One region of the Stutzerimonas sp. LR2 genome, then DNA from elsewhere that is predicted to be linked to it. Evidence: predicted binding sites of a transcription regulator. Region 1 holds the regulator's gene; each other region holds the start of a gene.
What was found. Region 1 encodes FliA, which starts transcription of late flagellar genes. Its sites were predicted from a motif close to CTAAAGTTTNNNNNNNNNNNGCCGNTAA; they were not measured.
Positions count from the first base shown of each region.

Region 2: ACVRRC_RS00825 (methyl-accepting chemotaxis protein) is a predicted target of FliA. The motif match lies at 3,107-3,134, and genes of this name have one in related genera.
Region 3: ACVRRC_RS19605 (methyl-accepting chemotaxis protein) is a predicted target of FliA. The motif match lies at 2,478-2,505, and genes of this name have one in related genera.

Region 1 is NZ_JBVTRR010000002.1:468,736-474,483, forward strand. It holds gene fleN (flagellar synthesis regulator FleN) at 1-547, shown strand, start outside; gene fliA (RNA polymerase sigma factor FliA) at 565-1,290, shown strand; gene ACVRRC_RS08700 (chemotaxis response regulator CheY) at 1,365-1,739, shown strand; gene ACVRRC_RS08705 (protein phosphatase CheZ) at 1,763-2,557, shown strand; gene ACVRRC_RS08710 (chemotaxis protein CheA) at 2,569-4,806, shown strand; gene ACVRRC_RS08715 (protein-glutamate methylesterase/protein-glutamine glutaminase) at 4,857-5,748, shown strand, end outside.
Region 2 is NZ_JBVTRR010000001.1:173,294-179,041, reverse strand. It holds gene ACVRRC_RS00840 (hypothetical protein) at 1-1,003, opposite strand, end outside; gene ACVRRC_RS00835 (PaaI family thioesterase) at 1,007-1,435, opposite strand; gene ACVRRC_RS00830 (3-hydroxyacyl-CoA dehydrogenase) at 1,551-3,074, shown strand; gene ACVRRC_RS00825 (methyl-accepting chemotaxis protein) at 3,246-4,808, shown strand; gene ACVRRC_RS00820 (Mpo1 family 2-hydroxy fatty acid dioxygenase) at 4,910-5,434, shown strand; gene ACVRRC_RS00815 (hypothetical protein) at 5,441-5,748, opposite strand, start outside.
Region 3 is NZ_JBVTRR010000006.1:39,298-45,045, reverse strand. It holds gene ACVRRC_RS19610 (TatD family hydrolase) at 1-342, shown strand, start outside; gene ACVRRC_RS19605 (methyl-accepting chemotaxis protein) at 352-2,382, opposite strand; gene ampE (regulatory signaling modulator protein AmpE) at 2,693-3,529, opposite strand; gene ampD (1,6-anhydro-N-acetylmuramyl-L-alanine amidase AmpD) at 3,545-4,096, opposite strand; gene nfi (deoxyribonuclease V) at 4,200-4,925, opposite strand; gene ACVRRC_RS19585 (GlxA family transcriptional regulator) at 5,080-5,748, shown strand, end outside.

The sequences.
Region 1 (5,748 bases):
CATGGTGCAACTGTCGTCCCTGCAGCACGCAGGGCTGATCCAGGCATTCAGCGAGATGGGCGACGAGATCGACGTGCTGATCATCGACACCGCGGCCGGTATCGGCGACTCGGTAGTCAGCTTCGTGCGCGCCGCGCAGGAGGTGCTGCTGGTGGTCACCGACGAGCCGACATCGATCACGGACGCCTACGCGCTGATCAAGCTGCTCAATCGTGACTACGGCATCAGCCGCTTCCGCGTGTTGGCCAACATGGCCCATGCGCCGCAAGAAGGTCGCAACCTGTTCGCCAAACTGACTAAGGTTACCGAACGGTTTCTCGATGTGGCGCTGCAGTACGTTGGCGCCGTGCCTTACGACGAGGCCGTGCGCAAGGCGGTACAGAAACAGCGTGCGGTCTACGAGGCCTATCCGCGCTCGAAATGCGCGCTGGCCTTCAAGGCCATCGCACAGAAGATCGATACCTGGCCGTTGCCCGCAACACCGCGCGGCCATCTCGAATTCTTCGTGGAGCGCCTCATCAGTCCCGCTTCTCAAAGTCACGAATGACAGGTGCCGGATCCGCTATGTATTACAGCAAGGCTCAGGCAAAGGATGCGCAGTACCGCCTGATCGATCAGTACGCCCCGTTGGTCAAGCGAATCGCTTACCACCTGTTGGCGCGCCTGCCTGCCAGTGTGCAGGTGGACGATCTGATCCAGGCTGGAATGATCGGACTGCTGGAAGCAGCGAAGAAATACGACGCCGGCAAAGGTGCCAGTTTCGAAACCTACGCCGGTATCCGCATCCGCGGCACCATGCTCGACGAAGTGCGCAAGGGAGACTGGGCGCCGCGCTCGGTGCACCGCAACTCGCGCATGGTCAGCGAGGCGATCCGCGCCATCGAGGCGAAAACCGGGCGTGACGCTAAAGATCACGAGGTTGCGGCCGAACTTAAGCTTAGCCTCGACGAGTATTACGCCATTCTCGGCGACACGCTGGGCAGCCGCCTCTTCAGCTTTGACGATCTGCTGCAGGAAGGCGAGCACGGCGAACTGCAGGAAGACGCGAGCAGCACCCATCCGGAACCGTTTCGCGATCTGGAGGACGAGCGTTTCCAGCAGGCGCTGGCCGATGCCATCGGTAATCTGCCCGAACGCGAGAAGCTGGTGCTGTCGCTGTATTACGACGAAGAGTTGAACTTGAAGGAAATTGGTCAGGTGCTGGGAGTCAGCGAGTCGCGTGTGAGCCAGTTGCATAGCCAGTGTGCTGCGCGCTTGCGTGCACGCCTCGGCGAATGGCGCGCCAATTGACAATTGTTTGCGGTATGACGTGCTCGGTTTGCTGAGGCATTTTGGGACTTACGGAGGTCGACTTGGACAAGAACATGAAAATCCTCATCGTCGATGACTTCTCGACGATGAGACGAATCATCAAGAACCTCTTGCGTGATCTGGGGTTCACCAACACCGCCGAGGCGGACGACGGCACCACCGCACTGCCGATGCTGAAAAGCGGCAGCTTCGATTTCCTGGTCACCGACTGGAACATGCCGGGCATGAGCGGTATCGATCTGCTGCGCACAGTGCGCGCGGACGAGCGCCTCAAGCATCTGCCGGTACTGATGGTGACCGCCGAGGCGAAGCGCGATCAGATCATCGAAGCGGCCCAGGCCGGGGTCAATGGCTATGTGGTCAAACCCTTCACCGCCCAGGTGCTCAAGGAAAAGATCGAGAAGATCTTCGAGCGCGTCAACGGCTGAAGCAGTAACGCCGCGAGGGCACTATGACGCAAGCAGACCAAAGCCTGGCAGAGTTCGAAGCGACTCTGAAGGCCAATGCACCCCGCCTGATTGAAAGCCTGCAGCAAGGCCGCTTCGATGAAGCGACGCAGATGTTCAACGAGCTCAATCAGGTGCGCAACAACGGGCTCTATCAGGAAGTGGGCAAGCTCACGCGCGAGCTGCACAACGCCATCGTCAAGCTCGAGATGGACACCTGCGCCACGGGCGGCGACCCGTCACCGATCACCGATGCCACCGACCGTCTGTCCTACGTGGTGGAAATGACCGAGAAAGCCGCCAATCGCACCATGGACCTGGTCGAGGAATCGGCCCCGCTGGTGAACTATGTCAGCTACGAGGCCCAGAGCCTGACGGCCGATTGGCAGCGCTTCATGCGCCGTGACATGAATGCCGAGCAGTTCCGCGATCTGGTCAAGCGCATCGACCAGTACCTGCAGCGCAGCATGAACGATGGCAGCCAGCTTTCGCAGAATCTCAGCGAGATCATGCTGGCCCAGGACTTCCAGGATCTAACCGGCCAGGTGATCAAGCGGGTGACCCGACTGATCACCGAGCTTGAAAGCAACCTGCTCAATCTCGTCCTCATGGCGGGGCAGGTGGACCGCGTTGCCGGCATCCAGCACGACCGCGATGCCATGCGCGCCGAGCAAGAGAAGAAAAAACAAGAAAAAATGCCTTCCAACGGTGAAGGTCCGCAGATGCATGCCGATATGCGTGAAGACGTCGTTTCCGGCCAGGACGATGTCGATGATCTGCTTTCAAGCCTGGGCTTTTAGGGGAAGTGAATATGAGCTTCGACGCCGATGAAGAAATCCTCCAGGACTTCCTGGTAGAGGCCGGCGAGATTCTCGAACTATTGTCCGAGCAACTCGTGGAGCTGGAAAGCAGCCCCGATGACATGGCGTTGCTCAATGCGATTTTTCGCGGGTTCCACACGGTCAAGGGCGGTGCAGGCTTCCTTCAGCTTCATGAGCTGGTGGAGTGCTGCCATATCGCCGAAAACGTCTTCGACATCCTGCGCAAGGGTGAGCGTCGCGTCGATTCCGAACTGATGGATGTCGTTCTGCAGGCGCTGGACGCCGTGAACGAAATGTTCAGTCAGGTCCGCGAACGCGTCGAGCCGACGCCTGCCTCACCCGAGCTGCTGGCTGCGCTTGCGCGCCTCGCCGAGCCCGCTTCCGCCGATGCAGCGCCAGTCGTTCCGGCTGCCCCGCAGGTGGTCGCCGAGCCTGAGGCCGAGCCCGCTGGCGCCGATAGCGAGTTCGAGCAGTTGCTCGACGCCATCCAGCCGGCTGCGAGCGAGACGGCTGCGAGCGAGGCCGAACACGGCCCCGTCACCGACGAGATCACCGACGACGAATTCGAGTCGCTGCTCGATCAGTTGCATGGCAAGGGCCAGTTCTCGGCACCGGCTAGCGCCGCAGCGCCTGCGGTACCTGTTGCGCCAGATGCAGCCGCTGCAAAGACCGGTGATGAAATCACCGATGAGGAATTCGAAGCACTTCTCGACCAGCTGCACGGCAAGGGCAAGTTCGAGCCAGTCGGCTCGGTCGCCGGCTCGTCGGCCGACGCGGCCGAAGCGGCCGGCGCCGAGTCCGCCAAGGACAGTGCGCCCGCGGCGTCCAGCGACGAAATAACCGACGACGAGTTCGAAGCGCTGCTCGATCAGCTGCACGGCAAGGGCAAGTTCGAGCCGGCGGTCGCCGATGCGTCCCCGGCCGAGCCCGTTGCGGCAGCCCCGGCAAAGGCGGCACCCAAGGTGGAGCCCGCACGTGCCGCTGCGCCAGCCAAGCCGGCCGCGGCAGCGAGCAAGGCGGCCGCTCCGGCACCGGCCGCGGCGGACAAGGCTCCGGCCGAAGTCGAGACGACCGTGCGTGTGGATACCGCGCGCCTCGACGAGATCATGAACATGGTCGGCGAACTGGTGCTGGTCCGTAACCGCCTGGTGCGCCTGGGTTCCAATAGCGGCGACGAGGCGATGGCCAAGGCCGTTTCCAACCTCGACGTGGTCACCGCCGACCTGCAGAGCGCGGTGATGAAGACCCGCATGCAGCCGATCAAGAAAGTGTTCGGTCGCTTCCCGCGACTGGTTCGCGATCTGGCGCGCAGCCTGAAGAAAGAGATCAACCTGGAGCTGGTGGGCGAGGAAACCGACCTTGACAAGAACCTGGTCGAGGCCCTGGCCGATCCGCTGGTGCACCTGGTGCGCAACGCCGTCGACCACGGTATCGAGATGCCGGAGGAGCGCGAGGCCGCCGGCAAGCCGCGTACCGGTCGAGTGGTGCTGTCCGCCGAGCAGGAAGGCGACCATATCCTGCTGGTCATCAGTGATGACGGCAAGGGTATGGATGCCAACATCCTGCGTGCCAAGGCTGTGGAAAAGGGCATGCTGGAGAAGGATGCCGCAGACCGCCTGAGCGATCTGGAGTGCTACAACCTGATCTTCGCGCCGGGCTTTTCGACCAAGACCGAGATTTCCGACGTGTCCGGCCGCGGCGTCGGCATGGACGTGGTCAAGACCAAGATTTCCCAGCTCAACGGTACGGTCAACGTGTTCTCCACCAAGGGCCAGGGCTCGAAGGTGGTGATCAAGGTGCCGCTGACCCTGGCAATCATGCCGACGCTGATGGTGATGCTTGGCAACCAGGCGTTCGCCTTCCCGCTGGTCAACGTCAACGAGATCTTCCACCTGGACCTGTCGCGTACCAACGTCGTCGACGGTCAGGAAGTGGTGATCGTGCGCGACAAGGCGCTGCCGTTGTTCTACCTCAAGCGCTGGCTGGTCCATGACGCCGCTCAGGAAGAGCAGCGCGAAGGTCACGTGGTGATTCTCAGCGTCGGCAACCAGAGCATCGGCTTCGTCGTCGATCAGCTGGTTGGCCAGGAAGAGGTGGTCATCAAGCCACTGGGCAAGATGCTGCAGGGTACGCCCGGCATGTCCGGCGCGACCATCACCGGCGATGGCCGCATCGCTCTGATTCTCGATGTGCCCAGCATGCTCAAGCGGTACGCGCGCAGGGTTTGATTCGGTCAGGCAGCGCCGCCTGTGTGCGGCGCTGTCGCTAGGAGTGATGTATGGCAGTCAAGGTCCTGGTCGTCGACGATTCCGGTTTCTTTCGCCGGCGTGTCTCGGAAATCCTTTCCTCTGATCCCAATATCCAGGTCGTCGGCACCGCCACCAACGGGCGCGAGGCGATCGATCAGGTGCTGGCGCTGAAGCCGGACGTCATCACCATGGATTACGAGATGCCGATGATGGACGGCATCACCGCGGTCCGGCAGATCATGCAGCGCTGTCCCACGCCGGTGCTGATGTTTTCCTCGCTGACGCACGAAGGCGCGCGGGTCACCCTCGATGCGCTGGATGCCGGCGCGGTGGACTATCTGCCGAAGAACTTCGAGGACATCTCGCGCAACCCGGACAAGGTCAAGCAGCTGCTGTGCGAAAAGGTGCATACCGTCTCGCGCAGTAACCGCCGCTACAGCACCTTCTGCTCTTCAAGCGTTGGTACGCCTTCGACTTCACCGCGTGGCACGGCTTCGGCGCTGCCCGCTTCGACTGCGCCTCGTGCGGGCAGCGCAGCGGCAACGCCTGCGCCTGCGGCCAGCCGCTCTCCCGCGCCCAAGCGCAAGGCCTACAAGCTGGTGGCGATCGGTACTTCCACCGGTGGCCCGGTGGCGCTGCAGCGTGTGCTGACCCAGCTGCCGGCCAACTTTCCCGCGCCGATCGTGCTGATCCAGCACATGCCGGCGGCTTTCACCAAGGCCTTCGCCGATCGCCTGGACAAGCTCTGCCGTATTCGCGTCAAGGAGGCCGAGGACGGCGATGTGCTGCGCCCAGGGCTCGCATTGCTGGCACCCGGCGGCAAACAGATGATGATCGACGGGCGCGGCGCCGTGCGCATCCTGCCCGGCGATGATCGCCTGAACTACAAGCCCTGTGTCGACGTGACCTTCGGCTCGGCGG
Region 2 (5,748 bases), on a different contig from region 1:
TACTGCTGAAATGACCTGCCAGACGTTCGACCGGAATCAGGATGGCGGTCAGCCCGCCCAGCAAGGCGGAGCAGGCGAAGATGAAAGTCTCGTTACGCATTCCGGCGAGGGTGTCGCGTACCTCGCCGTAGACGGCGGTTGGCGAGCCGCCCTGGCGCAGTAGCAGGCCGATCACGGCGAGCGGCACCAGCAGCATCGCTGCCTGGGTCGCTGAGAGCCAGGTCAGGCTGGCCAGCAGGGCGATCAGCGCAATGCCCAGGAGGCTGCCATACAGCAGCCTGCGCAGCTCACCGGCTGGCGCGGGCGGCCGTTCGCTGCCCATCTGCAGTTGATGCAGCCGGTGATTGTCCATCGTCCAACCGACCACTAGTAGGATTGCCGCACAGAGCAGCCCGAACGGCAGCAGTGCGCTCCAGCTGAGCCCCGGCAGCTCGCGAGTGAGGATCGCCACGGCAACGCTGGTGGGCGCCAGCAGAGGCACCAGGGCGAAGCCGCGCAGTGCCGTGACCATCACCCCGCGGGCGCCCTCGCGCCGCTGTGCCGGACTGTAGCCGCGGCCGTCCAGATGACGTTCCAGCGAGCCGCAGACCAGGTTGAGCATGCCGAAACTCAGCACCGAACTGATGGCGAAGGTGCTCAGCAGATAGCTCGGGTAGAGGCGCCGGCGCGGTTGTCGCAGCAGCAAGCGGTGCAGCTCGCCCAGTTGTGGCAGCCGCTTGACTGCGCAGTGCGCGAGCCCCAGCGCGCCGATGAACGCGCCGTAATAGGCAGCGGCAGCCAGCATCCGCTGCGCCTGTTCCCAGCTGGGCGTGCCAAGCAGCAACCAGTAAGCGAGCAGGCCGAGCGTGACCAGCCCCAGCCGGCGCGGGTAGGGCATCAGCGAGCGCCAGTGCCAGAGGAAGAACAGTACCAGCAGGGCGCCGCTGATCACGCTCGGCCATTGCAGGCGGGAGACCAGCGCGAACAGCTCGCAGGCGAGCGCCAGTGGCAGCAGGGCCAGCATCGGTCAGGGCAGCTCGCTGCGCAGCTTGCCGCGCTGGTAGACGCCTTCACCAAAGGCCAACAGGCGATCTTGCTCGTCCAGCAGGTCGCAGCTGGCCATGAATACCTTGTGCCCGGAGGAGCGGCAGCGTGCCACCGCGCGGATGCGGCTGCCGGCTGGCGCCGGTGCGCTGAAGTTGACGTTCATCGACAGTGTGGTCGCCACGCGGCGCTGGTCCGCCTGCTCGGTCCAGGTGCCGCACAGGCCCATCGCCACGTCGAGCAAGGTTGCGCTGACGCCGCCGTGCAGGTTGCTGGCGTTGTTCAGGTGGCGCGGCTGCAGCAGCAGTTCGATCACCACCCGCTCGGGGCCGTACTCGGTCAGGCGGCAGCCGAGATCCTGAAAGAAGCCGGTTATGGAGGCTTCGACCTGCTGGCGTGAATGCTCGGACATAAGGGCGTATCGGTAGGAAGTTGCGCCGCAGAGTGGCAGCCTTTAGCCTGCTGGTCAATCTGACGGAATGCCATTCCGCACTGCGGAATATGCGGAATGTGAGGAGGGACTTGGGATGTTCGAACGTATCGGAATCATCGGTGCCGGCGCCATGGGGCGGGGCATCGCTCAGCTGTTTGCCAGCGCGGGCAAGCAGGTGTGGCTCTACGATGCGCGCGGCGAGTCGGTCGCCGAGGCGCTGCGTTTCAATCGCGAGCTGCTGGAGCGCAGCCTGGCCAAGGGCCGCCTGAGCACCGAGGCGCTCGACGCAACCCTGGCGCGGATGCGGCCGGCGTCGACGTTGCAGGAGCTGGCCGGTTGCGACCTGCTGATCGAGGCCATCGTCGAGAATCTCGAGGCCAAACAGGCGCTGTTCGTCGAGCTGGAGGCGCTGGTTGCCGAGGACGCGGTACTGGCGACCAATACCTCGTCACTGTCGGTCACGCGGATCGCCGCGGCCTGCCGGCACCCGCAGCGGGTGGCCGGTTTCCATTTCTTCAACCCGGTGCCGTTGATGAAGCTGGTGGAAGTGGTGCGCGGCGAGCGCAGCGATCCGCAGGTGATCGAGCGGCTGGTCAAGCTGGCGGAAGAGGCCGGGCATTTCCCTGCGATCACACCGGATACTCCCGGTTTTCTGGTCAACCATGCCGGTCGCGCCTACAGCACCGAGGCGCAGCGCATCCTCGCCGAGGGCATCGCTGATGCCGAGCAGATCGACCGCATCCTGCGCGACGGCCCGGGCTTTCGCATGGGGCCGTTCGAACTGTTCGACCTCACCGGTCTGGACGTCTCTCACGCCGTGATGGAGTCGGTGTACCAGCAGTTCTACCAGGACCCACGCTATACGCCGTCCTACCAGGCAGCGCAGCGGGTCGCCGCCGGTCTGCTCGGGCGCAAGAGCGGCCAGGGCTATTACCGCTACGACAATGGCCAGCAGATGCGAACGCCGGCGCCGGCCGTCGAGCCAGTCCCGGTGGACCGCCCGTTCTGGCTGGACAGCCAGGACGCCGAGCTGCGCGGTTGGCTGGCAGCCTTGCTGGGCCAGACGGGTGCGCAGCTGGAGTCGGGCGAGACGCCGTCGGAACGGGCCATCTGCCTGATCACTCCTTTGGGTGAGGACGCCAGCTCGATGATCGCGCGTCTGGATTTACCGGCGGCGCGTTGCGTCGCCTACGACCTGTTTAGCGATCGCGAACGGCGGCACGTGCTGATGCGTACGCCTGCGCTCGACCCCGCGCTGGAAGCCCAGGCGCGGCAGGCGCTGGGTGGCGACGGCGTGCCGGTGGAGGTGATCAACGATTCGCCGGGGTTCGTCAGTCAGCGCGTCGTGGCCAGCATCGTCAACCTGGGCTGCGAGATCGCGCAGAAGGGCATCGCCGATCCGCATACGCTGGACCGGGCGATTACCCTGGCGCTGGGCTACCCGAAGGGACCGCTGGGTTTCGCCGAGCATTATGGTGCGGCGCGCGTCCTCGCCATTCTCGAGGCGATGCAGGCCTGCTATGGCGGTGAGGCGCGCTACCGGCCGAGCCCCTGGCTGCGCCGGCGGGTACAGCTCGCGCTGCCCCTGAGCGCGCCGGAGCGGGCGTCGGCACCCTAGTTATCGAGGCGACCGGAGGCGCGCGCCGGCGCCTTCAGTTTGTCCGGCCGCGGCCGTTAAGCCTGGGGTGAGCCTTCGATAACGGCACGGTGCTACTAAGGCACTACTGTTCTTTGTCGGAGGCTGTGGGTACAACGTCGGATCAATCCGACAAGAACAAGAGGCCCGTCCATGAGCCCCGCCAACCGCCACCCCAAGGCCATCGTGTTCCATGTAGCGCTGATCGTCGGTCTGCTGCTCATGCATTACTGGCTGGCCCCGCCCCTGCTGTTGACGGCGCTGTTGCTGCTCGCCGCGGCGCTATGGCCTTGGTTCACCGTCTGGCGCGCGGCAGACGACGGCGCGACGGCTGCCGATACGCCGCCGGCGTTCAGTGAGCTGACCAAGAATCTGTCGCGCAACACCTGCCACAACGCGCTTTCCGCCGCTCAGGTCGCCTTCAGCGCCGAGCAGCTCGCCAGCCGCCTGCAGTCGCAGCTCAAGGCAGTGAGCGAAATTGCCAACGGTGCCGAGGCGATTGCGGCCACCGAGCAGGACAGCGCCGAGCGCGCCCGACACACGCTGGACGCCGCACAGTCGGTGCGTCAGCGCAGCGATGCCGGTCAGGCCGAGTTGCAGCGCGCCATCGAGCGGATGCAGCAGCTCAGCGCGCAGACCCATGCCAGTCGCGAGCTGATCGACGGCCTGTCTGCCCGCACCGAAGAGATTCGCCGGATCACCGACGTGATCCAGTCCATTGCCAGCCAGACCAATCTGCTCGCGCTCAACGCAGCCATCGAGGCCGCCCGCGCCGGCGAGGCGGGGCGCGGCTTTGCCGTGGTGGCCGACGAGGTGCGCAGCCTGGCGGCGCGTACCTCCAGCGCCACCGAAGAAGTGGGGCGCATGGTGGCCGACATTCGCCAGCAGAGCGAAGCGGTGGTCAGCTACATCCAGCGCCAGGCCAACGAGCTGGACGCCGCCGCCGAGCAGATCGCCACCACCGGCGAGCAGCTCAGCGGTATCGCCGGGCTGGCCGGCAGCGTCGAGTCCCAGGTGGAGCAGATCACCACCGGCACCGCCGACAACCATCAGCGCCTGACCGGGCAGTTCGTCGCCCTCGACCAGCTGCGCGCCGACGCACTGGACAGCGAGAAACAGACCCGCCAGCTGGAGCAGGCCGCCGAGCGGCTGGTGGCCCAGGCCGAGAGTGCCAGCGAGCAGCTCGCCGAGGTGCAGCTGGACGACTATCACCAGGCCATGTTCGATCTGGCGCGGCAGGGCGCTGCGGCCATCGCCGAGCGGTTCGAGGCGGACATCCAGGCCGGGCGGGTCAGCCTCGATGATCTCTTCGATCGCAACTACCGGGCGCTGCCCAATACCGACCCGGTGAAGTACCAGACGCGCTTCGACAAGTATGCCGACGAGGTTCTGCCAGCGATCCAGGAACCGCTGCTGCAGCGGCATCCTGCACTGGTCTACGCCATCGCGACGACCCCGGAAGGCTATGTACCGACCCACAACCGTGCCTTCAGCCAGCCGCCGGTGGGCAATCCGGAGATCGATCGGGTCAAGAGCCGCAGCAAGCGGCTGTTCAACGATCGCACCGGCGGCCGCTGCGGCAGTCATCAGCGGCGCCTGCTGTTGCAGACCTACAGTCGCGACACCGGCGAGCTGATGCATGATCTGTCGGTGCCGATCATGGTTCGCGGGCGCCACTGGGGTGGGCTGCGGCTGGGCTATCGCCCCGAGCAATAAGGCCGATCCCGAGGTTGGCGCGATCGCCCTGGCCCTGTGCAGCTGCACGGGCCAGGGAGCGACTAAGCTTGCTGGCTACTGGTTCTGCGGAGATGCAGCCGATGAAGACGCTCACCGATCACCTCGCGCAATACGCGGCCTACCACCGCGACCCGCGCAACCTGCTCACCCATTTCGTTGGCATTCCCCTGATCGTGGTGGCCGTGGCCGTGCTGCTGTCGCGCCCCGGCATCGCCTGGGCGGGCCTGTGGCTCAGTCCGGCGGCGCTGGTGTCGCTTGTCGCCGCGCTGTTCTATCTGCGTCTGGACCTGCGCTACGGCATGCTGATGAGCGCCGTGCTGGCGCTCTGCCTGTGGCTGGGTGCGCTGGCCGCCGGAGCGGGCACGGCGCTCTGGCTGGGTATCGGCGTGGGGTTGTTCGTGGTCGGCTGGATCATCCAGTTCATCGGCCACTATTTCGAGGGGCGCAAGCCGGCGTTCGTCGACGACCTCAGCGGGCTGATCATCGGGCCGCTGTTCGTCGCGGCCGAACTCGGCTTCATGCTCGGGTTGCGCGAGCCGCTGCGCCTCGCCATCGAGGCGCGGGTCGGGCCGGTGCGTCTGCGCCACACGGCCGCTCACGGCTGACGGTCCTCAGGGCTTGGCGGCCATCCACTGGTCGCTGAGGCTGCGCGCATGGCGGTCGACCATGATCGGCGCGAACGGGCGGCCCGAGGCGGTGGTGAGGTTGTTGCTGGCGCTGTTCATGTCCTGCAGCGCCACCCGGAGGAAATCCCAGCGGGTCTTGAGCTTGGCCAACAGCGGGTCGCGCTTGCCGTCCAGCTCGGCGAGCTGGGCGTCGATGGCCGGCACCAGGTGGCGCTCATCCTGGCCGAGGTAGGTATCCGGCTGTTCGCGGGCGATTTCGAAGGAGCCGATATAGGCGCGGCTGAGGTATTGCA
Region 3 (5,748 bases), on a different contig from region 1:
CGTTACAAGCTCGAGCGTAGCGGCGTCATCCACGCCTTCAGCGGCAGCTGGGAGGAAGCGCGCGAGTATCTGCGCCTCGGATTCAGGCTCGGTCTCGGCGGCGCCGGCACCTGGCCCCAGGCGCAGCGGATGCATCGGGTACTGCGGCAATTGCCGTTGGAGGCCATCGTGCTGGAAACCGACGCGCCGGACATTCCACCCGCCGGCCATGCCGGCGAACGCAACAGCCCCGAGCTGCTGCCGGAAATCTGCCGACGCCTGGCCGACCTCAAGGGCATCGATGCGCACGCGCTGGCGGCGGCCAGCTATCGCAACAGCTGCGAACTGTTCGGCTGGCGCTGAGCCGCCCCGTCAGACGCGGAAGGCGGCGATCAGCTGCTGCAGGTGGCCGACCAGCTGGGTCAGCTCCCGACTCGCCTGCTCGGTGTGGCCGGCGCCCTCGGCGGTGCGCTGGCCGGCCTCGTTGATGGCGACGATGTTGCGATCGATATCGTGAGCCACCGCCGTCTGCTGCTCCGCGGCTGCGGCGATCTGCTGGTTCTGATCGACGATCAGGCCGACCGCATCGAGAATGTGCTCCAGCGCCTGCTCCACCTGCGCCGACTGGCCGACGGTGTCTTCGGCCAGCGCATGGCTGGCATGCATGGTCTTGACCGCCGCGCCGACGCCGTTCTGCAGGCGCGCGATCATCTGCTCGATTTCCGCCGTGGATTTCTGCGTGCGCTGTGCCAGTCCGCGCACCTCGTCGGCCACGACCGCGAAACCGCGTCCCTGCTCGCCGGCGCGGGCCGCCTCGATGGCCGCGTTGAGGGCCAGCAGGTTGGTCTGTTCGGCGATGGTCTTGATCACGTCCAGCACCTGGCTGATCGCCTGGCTGTCACCGGCGAGCTGGTTGATCACGGTGACCGACTGCTCGATCTCGCTGGCCAGGCGCTGAATCCCGCCCACCTGCGCGACCACCAGGGCACGGCCGTTGACGGTTTCTTCGTTGACGCTCTGAGCGCTGCCCACCGCGGCTTCGGCGCTGGTGGCAACCGCCTGGGCGGTGGCCGACATCTCGTTCATGGCAGTGGCCACCTGCTCGATCTGGCCGCGTTGCTCGGACACCGTCTGGTTGCTTTCGCCGGAAACGCTCTCCACCCGTCCGGCCTGGCGTTCCACCTCGGCGACGGTCTGGCCGACCCGCTCGATCAGCTCGCGAACCTGCGCCACGGTGGTGTTGAACACCTGGCCCAGCTCACCCAGTTCGTCGCGGCTGCGGACCTGGAAACGCACGGTCAGATCGCCATCGGCAACCTTGCCCATGATTTCCCCCAGGCTACGCAGCGATGCCCGCGTCGAGGCGTAGAACCCCGCATAGAGATAGGCCACCAGGCAGAGCACCACGGCCAGCGCGGAAAGCAGCAGGGTCATCAGCAGGCGCTTCTGCTCCAGCCGCTCGCCGAGTTCCACGGCAAGAAAGTCGAGGACGCCATCGTTCAGCTCGTAGGTCTTGGCCATCTGCGCGCTGATGCGCTCGTAGAACTGTTCCCAGGGACGATCCAGCGCATCGGCCATGATCACCTCGTCCTGCAGGATGTCGCTGCTCACCTGCAGCGACTCGCGGCTGGCGCTCGCCAGCGCATCCAGACGCCGCCTCGCGGCCTCGCTGGCCGCCAGCGCGTCCTGCAACTGCGCGGCGTACTGCACCTGCAGCTTCTCCAGCTCCAGCACGAGGTTGTCCAGCGTGTTGCTGGCATCGGAGTTCAGGTAACCCTGGCCGAAGGTGTAGGAGCCTACCGCGCGTCCCTGGCCGAGCGAGGCGCTGATGGCCGGCGTGACGGACGTCAGCAGTTCGGCCAGCAGCCGAACCTCGCGCTCGAGGTCTTGGCTGAGCCCGGATTGCCCGGCCACGAGTTTGATCATCACCTGCGACTGACCCAGCAGCGTCTCGGCCATCGCCGCCTTGGACTGCAGCGACTGCTCGGCCTGAGCCGCCCGCAGGCCGGCCACCAGCTCGTCGCGCCGGGCATTGAATTCCGCCACCTGCTCGGGCGCATCGCTGACCGGGGCGAGGGCCTGCAATTGCGCCGACAGCTCGGCCTCGATACGGCTCAGGCGGGTGCCCAGAGCCTCGACGTTGCCGGTCTGGCCGATGATCGACTCGATGCGCACCAGGTCCTTCCAGTCCTCCATGCTGCGCCGTACCTGCAGGGTCGAACCGAGCAGTTCCAGACTCTGCAGCTCCGTTCGCGTGCCGACGAAGGCCCGGTACGACTCGCGCACCAGGTAGTAATTGCTCAGCAGCATGGGAACGAAGAACAGGACGCTGACCAGACTGAACTTCATGCCGAAGCTCAGGCGGTTCATGAACGCGATCGCGGGATACAACAGGCTATTCACACGACGTCTCCCAAATCTTATTGGTATGGGCTTGCACGCAATTGCAGCGCGCAGCAGGGCTCGTCAGAGAGTGGCATCTGCCGGGGTTATACGGGATATCGGTAGCGGAATTTGTAACTTAAGGTAATGGCTAACTGATGGCTCGCCAACGACCAGCGGTCGCCCGAGCTGCGAAGCGTCTAGCCTGAGCTCTGCAGCGTTGCGAGCCGGTTTGCGCCATACAGCGGCCGTATGGCGGCGTATTCAGAAATGCGTCAGTGAACGCCAAGCGAGTGGCCTGTGCCCGCTGTGCGGGCCAGGTTTACACAAACTAGGCCAGCAGCGTCAGCACCGCGATCACCGCGTACCACAGCACGCGGGTGCGTACCAGCAACGCCGCCAGGCCGTCGAGGCGAGCGATGCCGGCTTCGCCGTCGATCGCAGCGGGCAGGTCGGCGGCAAGGGGCCCGGCGTCGGCCAGCAGGCGCCGGGCCGACACGTCCCAGCTCAGCAGCTCGTGCAGCAGCGCGCGGTTGACCGCGACGAAATTGCCGACCAGGGCGAAGCTCCCCAGCAGCAGACGCACCGGCAGCCAGTCGAACGCATGTCGCAACTGCTCGGCGCGTTCGCGCAGCCCGTCTTGCTGGGCGTGCTCGACGCACAACGCCAGCAGCCGATAAGCCAGAGCCGCCATCGGTCCGAGCAGCAGATACCAGAAGATCACGGCAAAGAAGCCTTCGTAGCTCTTCCACAACAGTCGCGTCTGCACCGCGTGCATCAGGCTGGCCGGGTCATTCTCGCGCAGGCCGGCATCGCGCTCGGCAGCCAGTGCCGCGGCTTCTTCGTCGCCGCGCCGCCAGGCATCACGGAAGGCGCCGAGCTCGGCCTTGGCGTGACCGCGGCCGAGGCTGTAGAGCAGTACCAGCAAGTGCACCGGCAGGGCCAGCCAGCCATAGGCCAGCGGCTCCAGGACCTCCAGCAGCAGACCGAGCAGCACCACCGGCAACACGACCAACAGCAGCAGCGTCAGCCAGGGCGCATCCCGCAGGCGCGGAGTGGCTTCGGCCTGACGCAGCCTGGTCAGCCAGGGGCCGTCGTGCTGCAGGCGTGGTCGCCAATCGGAGAACTTGTCCACCAGCAGCACGAGCAGGATCACCAGAAAACTCATCGTTCCTTCCTTTCGTCAGCAGGTAATGGAGGCCGCCCGCAGGCGCAGCCAGTCGAAGGCCGGCCCCGGATCGGTCTTGCGTCCCGGCGCGATGTCGCTGTGGCCGCATACACGCTCGGGCGTGATTGCCGGATATGCACACTGCAGCAGCCGGCAAAGCTCGATCAGCGCCTGGTACTGCGCCTCGCTGAACGGCTCGTGGTCGGTGCCTTCCAGCTCGATACCGATGGAAAAGTCGTTGCAGCCCTCGCGGCCGTCGAAGCAGGACACACCGGCATGCCAGGCCCGATCCAGACAGGAGACGAACTGAGTGATGGCGCCATCACGCTCGATGAGAAAATGTGCGGAGACCTGCAGCCCGGCGATCTCTTCGAAGAAAGGATGCTCGTCGCACTGCAGACAGTTCTGAAAGAACTGCTGAACCCTGCCGGTACCGAACTGGCCTGGCGGCAGGCTGATGTTGTGGATCACCAGCAAGGAAATCTCGCCGGCCGGGCGCTGATTGAAGTTCGGCGAGGGGCAGTGGCGCACGCCATGGCACCAGCCGGTGGCGGAATCCAGGTGCATCGTGGGAAGGCCCATGCTGAAGGCAGGCGAGCAGGCTAGCGCCTGCATGACACCCGCTGCAAGCGCAGCGTCCGGCGCCAGTATGGCCTGATGTGTCCCGCTCTTACCTGAGCGCGGCCAGCCGCCGACTGGCTGCCTTCTCCTCGCGCCGCGAGGCGAGCCGGTCGGCCAGGCGCGTCGGTTCCGGCAGGCGGTAGCGGGTCACGTAGCGCATGACCAGCTCCGGCGCCGTGGCGATGCTGACCCGGTTGCCCGGCGAGATGATCAACGGCCGCACCTTGTCCTTGCTACGCAGTACACAGCCGATCACCTCGCCGGTCTTCTTGTCGCGCAGCGCCACCCGGGCACCGCGCTGCAGGTCCAGCTCGTCATGCTCGCCGGTGAGCAGCTTCTTCGCCACGCCAATGGTGGGCAGGCCGGTCACCACGCCCAGATGCGCAGCGATGCCCAGGCGCCGCGGGTGGGCGATGCCGTGGCCGTCGGAAAAGATCAGGTCGGGAACTGCCGGCAATTCCGCCAGCGCCTGCAGTACGGCCGGCAGCTCGCGAAACGACAACAGGCCGGGCACGTACGGCATGTTGGTGGGGATTCGCGCCAGGCTGCTGCCCACCAGTTCCAGGGTATCGGCATCCAGCAGCACCGCTGCCGCCCGGGTGATGCTGCCGCCGTCCTCGAAGCCGACATCCACCCCGGCGATCAGGCGCAGCGCTGGGAAATCGTCCTGCAGCCGCACCTGCGCAGCCAGCGTCAGCTGCATCGCTCGTGCCGCGGCAGGACTGCCATCCCAGTCGCCGAACGGGGCAGCGGGATAGTGACTGATCTGGCTCATGTTTCGCTCCTCTGCATCAGCGATTCGACGCCGCACCGCCCACGCCGTTCAACGCGACGCGCTGAGTTCGTACTGGACTTTGCCCTGGAAAAATAGGACGCTCCAGCCACCGCACGGCTGATTTACCCTGAAATCCCACAATAATTAGAATCGTATGACCCATCTCGCCTCGATCCAGCGCGTCAGCATATTGGCCACCGAAGGGGTTTTCGCCTCGACGCTCATGCAGGCCAAGGACTTTTTCCATATGGCTAGCCTGCGCTACGGCCGCCAGCTCGGCCTTGACCTCAAACCGGCATTCGAAACCCGCCTGGTCAGCCCGGACGGCGGTGCGGTGAGCACCTTCAGCGGAACCAGCATTGCCGTGGATGGCGCGCTGGACAATGCCGACATGCTGATCCTGCCGGCGTTCTGGGGCGATTTCGACGCGCTCTGCGCGCGCTACCCGCAAGTCGCCCGCTGGCTGCGCGAACGCCATGCCGCCGGCAGCGTCATCTGCGGCGAAGCCACCGGAGCTTTCTGGATGGCCCAGGCCGGGTTGCTGGAAGGCCGCGAGGCGACCACCCACTGGCGCTTCGCCGGGGAGTTCGCCGAGCGCTTTCCCGGGGTGCAGTTCAGCGCCGACAAGCACCTCACCGACAGCGACAACCTCTACTGCGCCGGCGGCACGACCTCGGCCTGCGACCTGTACATGTACCTGATCGAGCGTTTCTGCGGCGCCCATGTCGCTCAGGGCATGGCGCGCGATGTGCTGTTCGAACTGCAGCGCAGCTACAGCCCGGGCCGACTGGGCTTCGGCGGGCAGAAGCTGCACCTGGATACC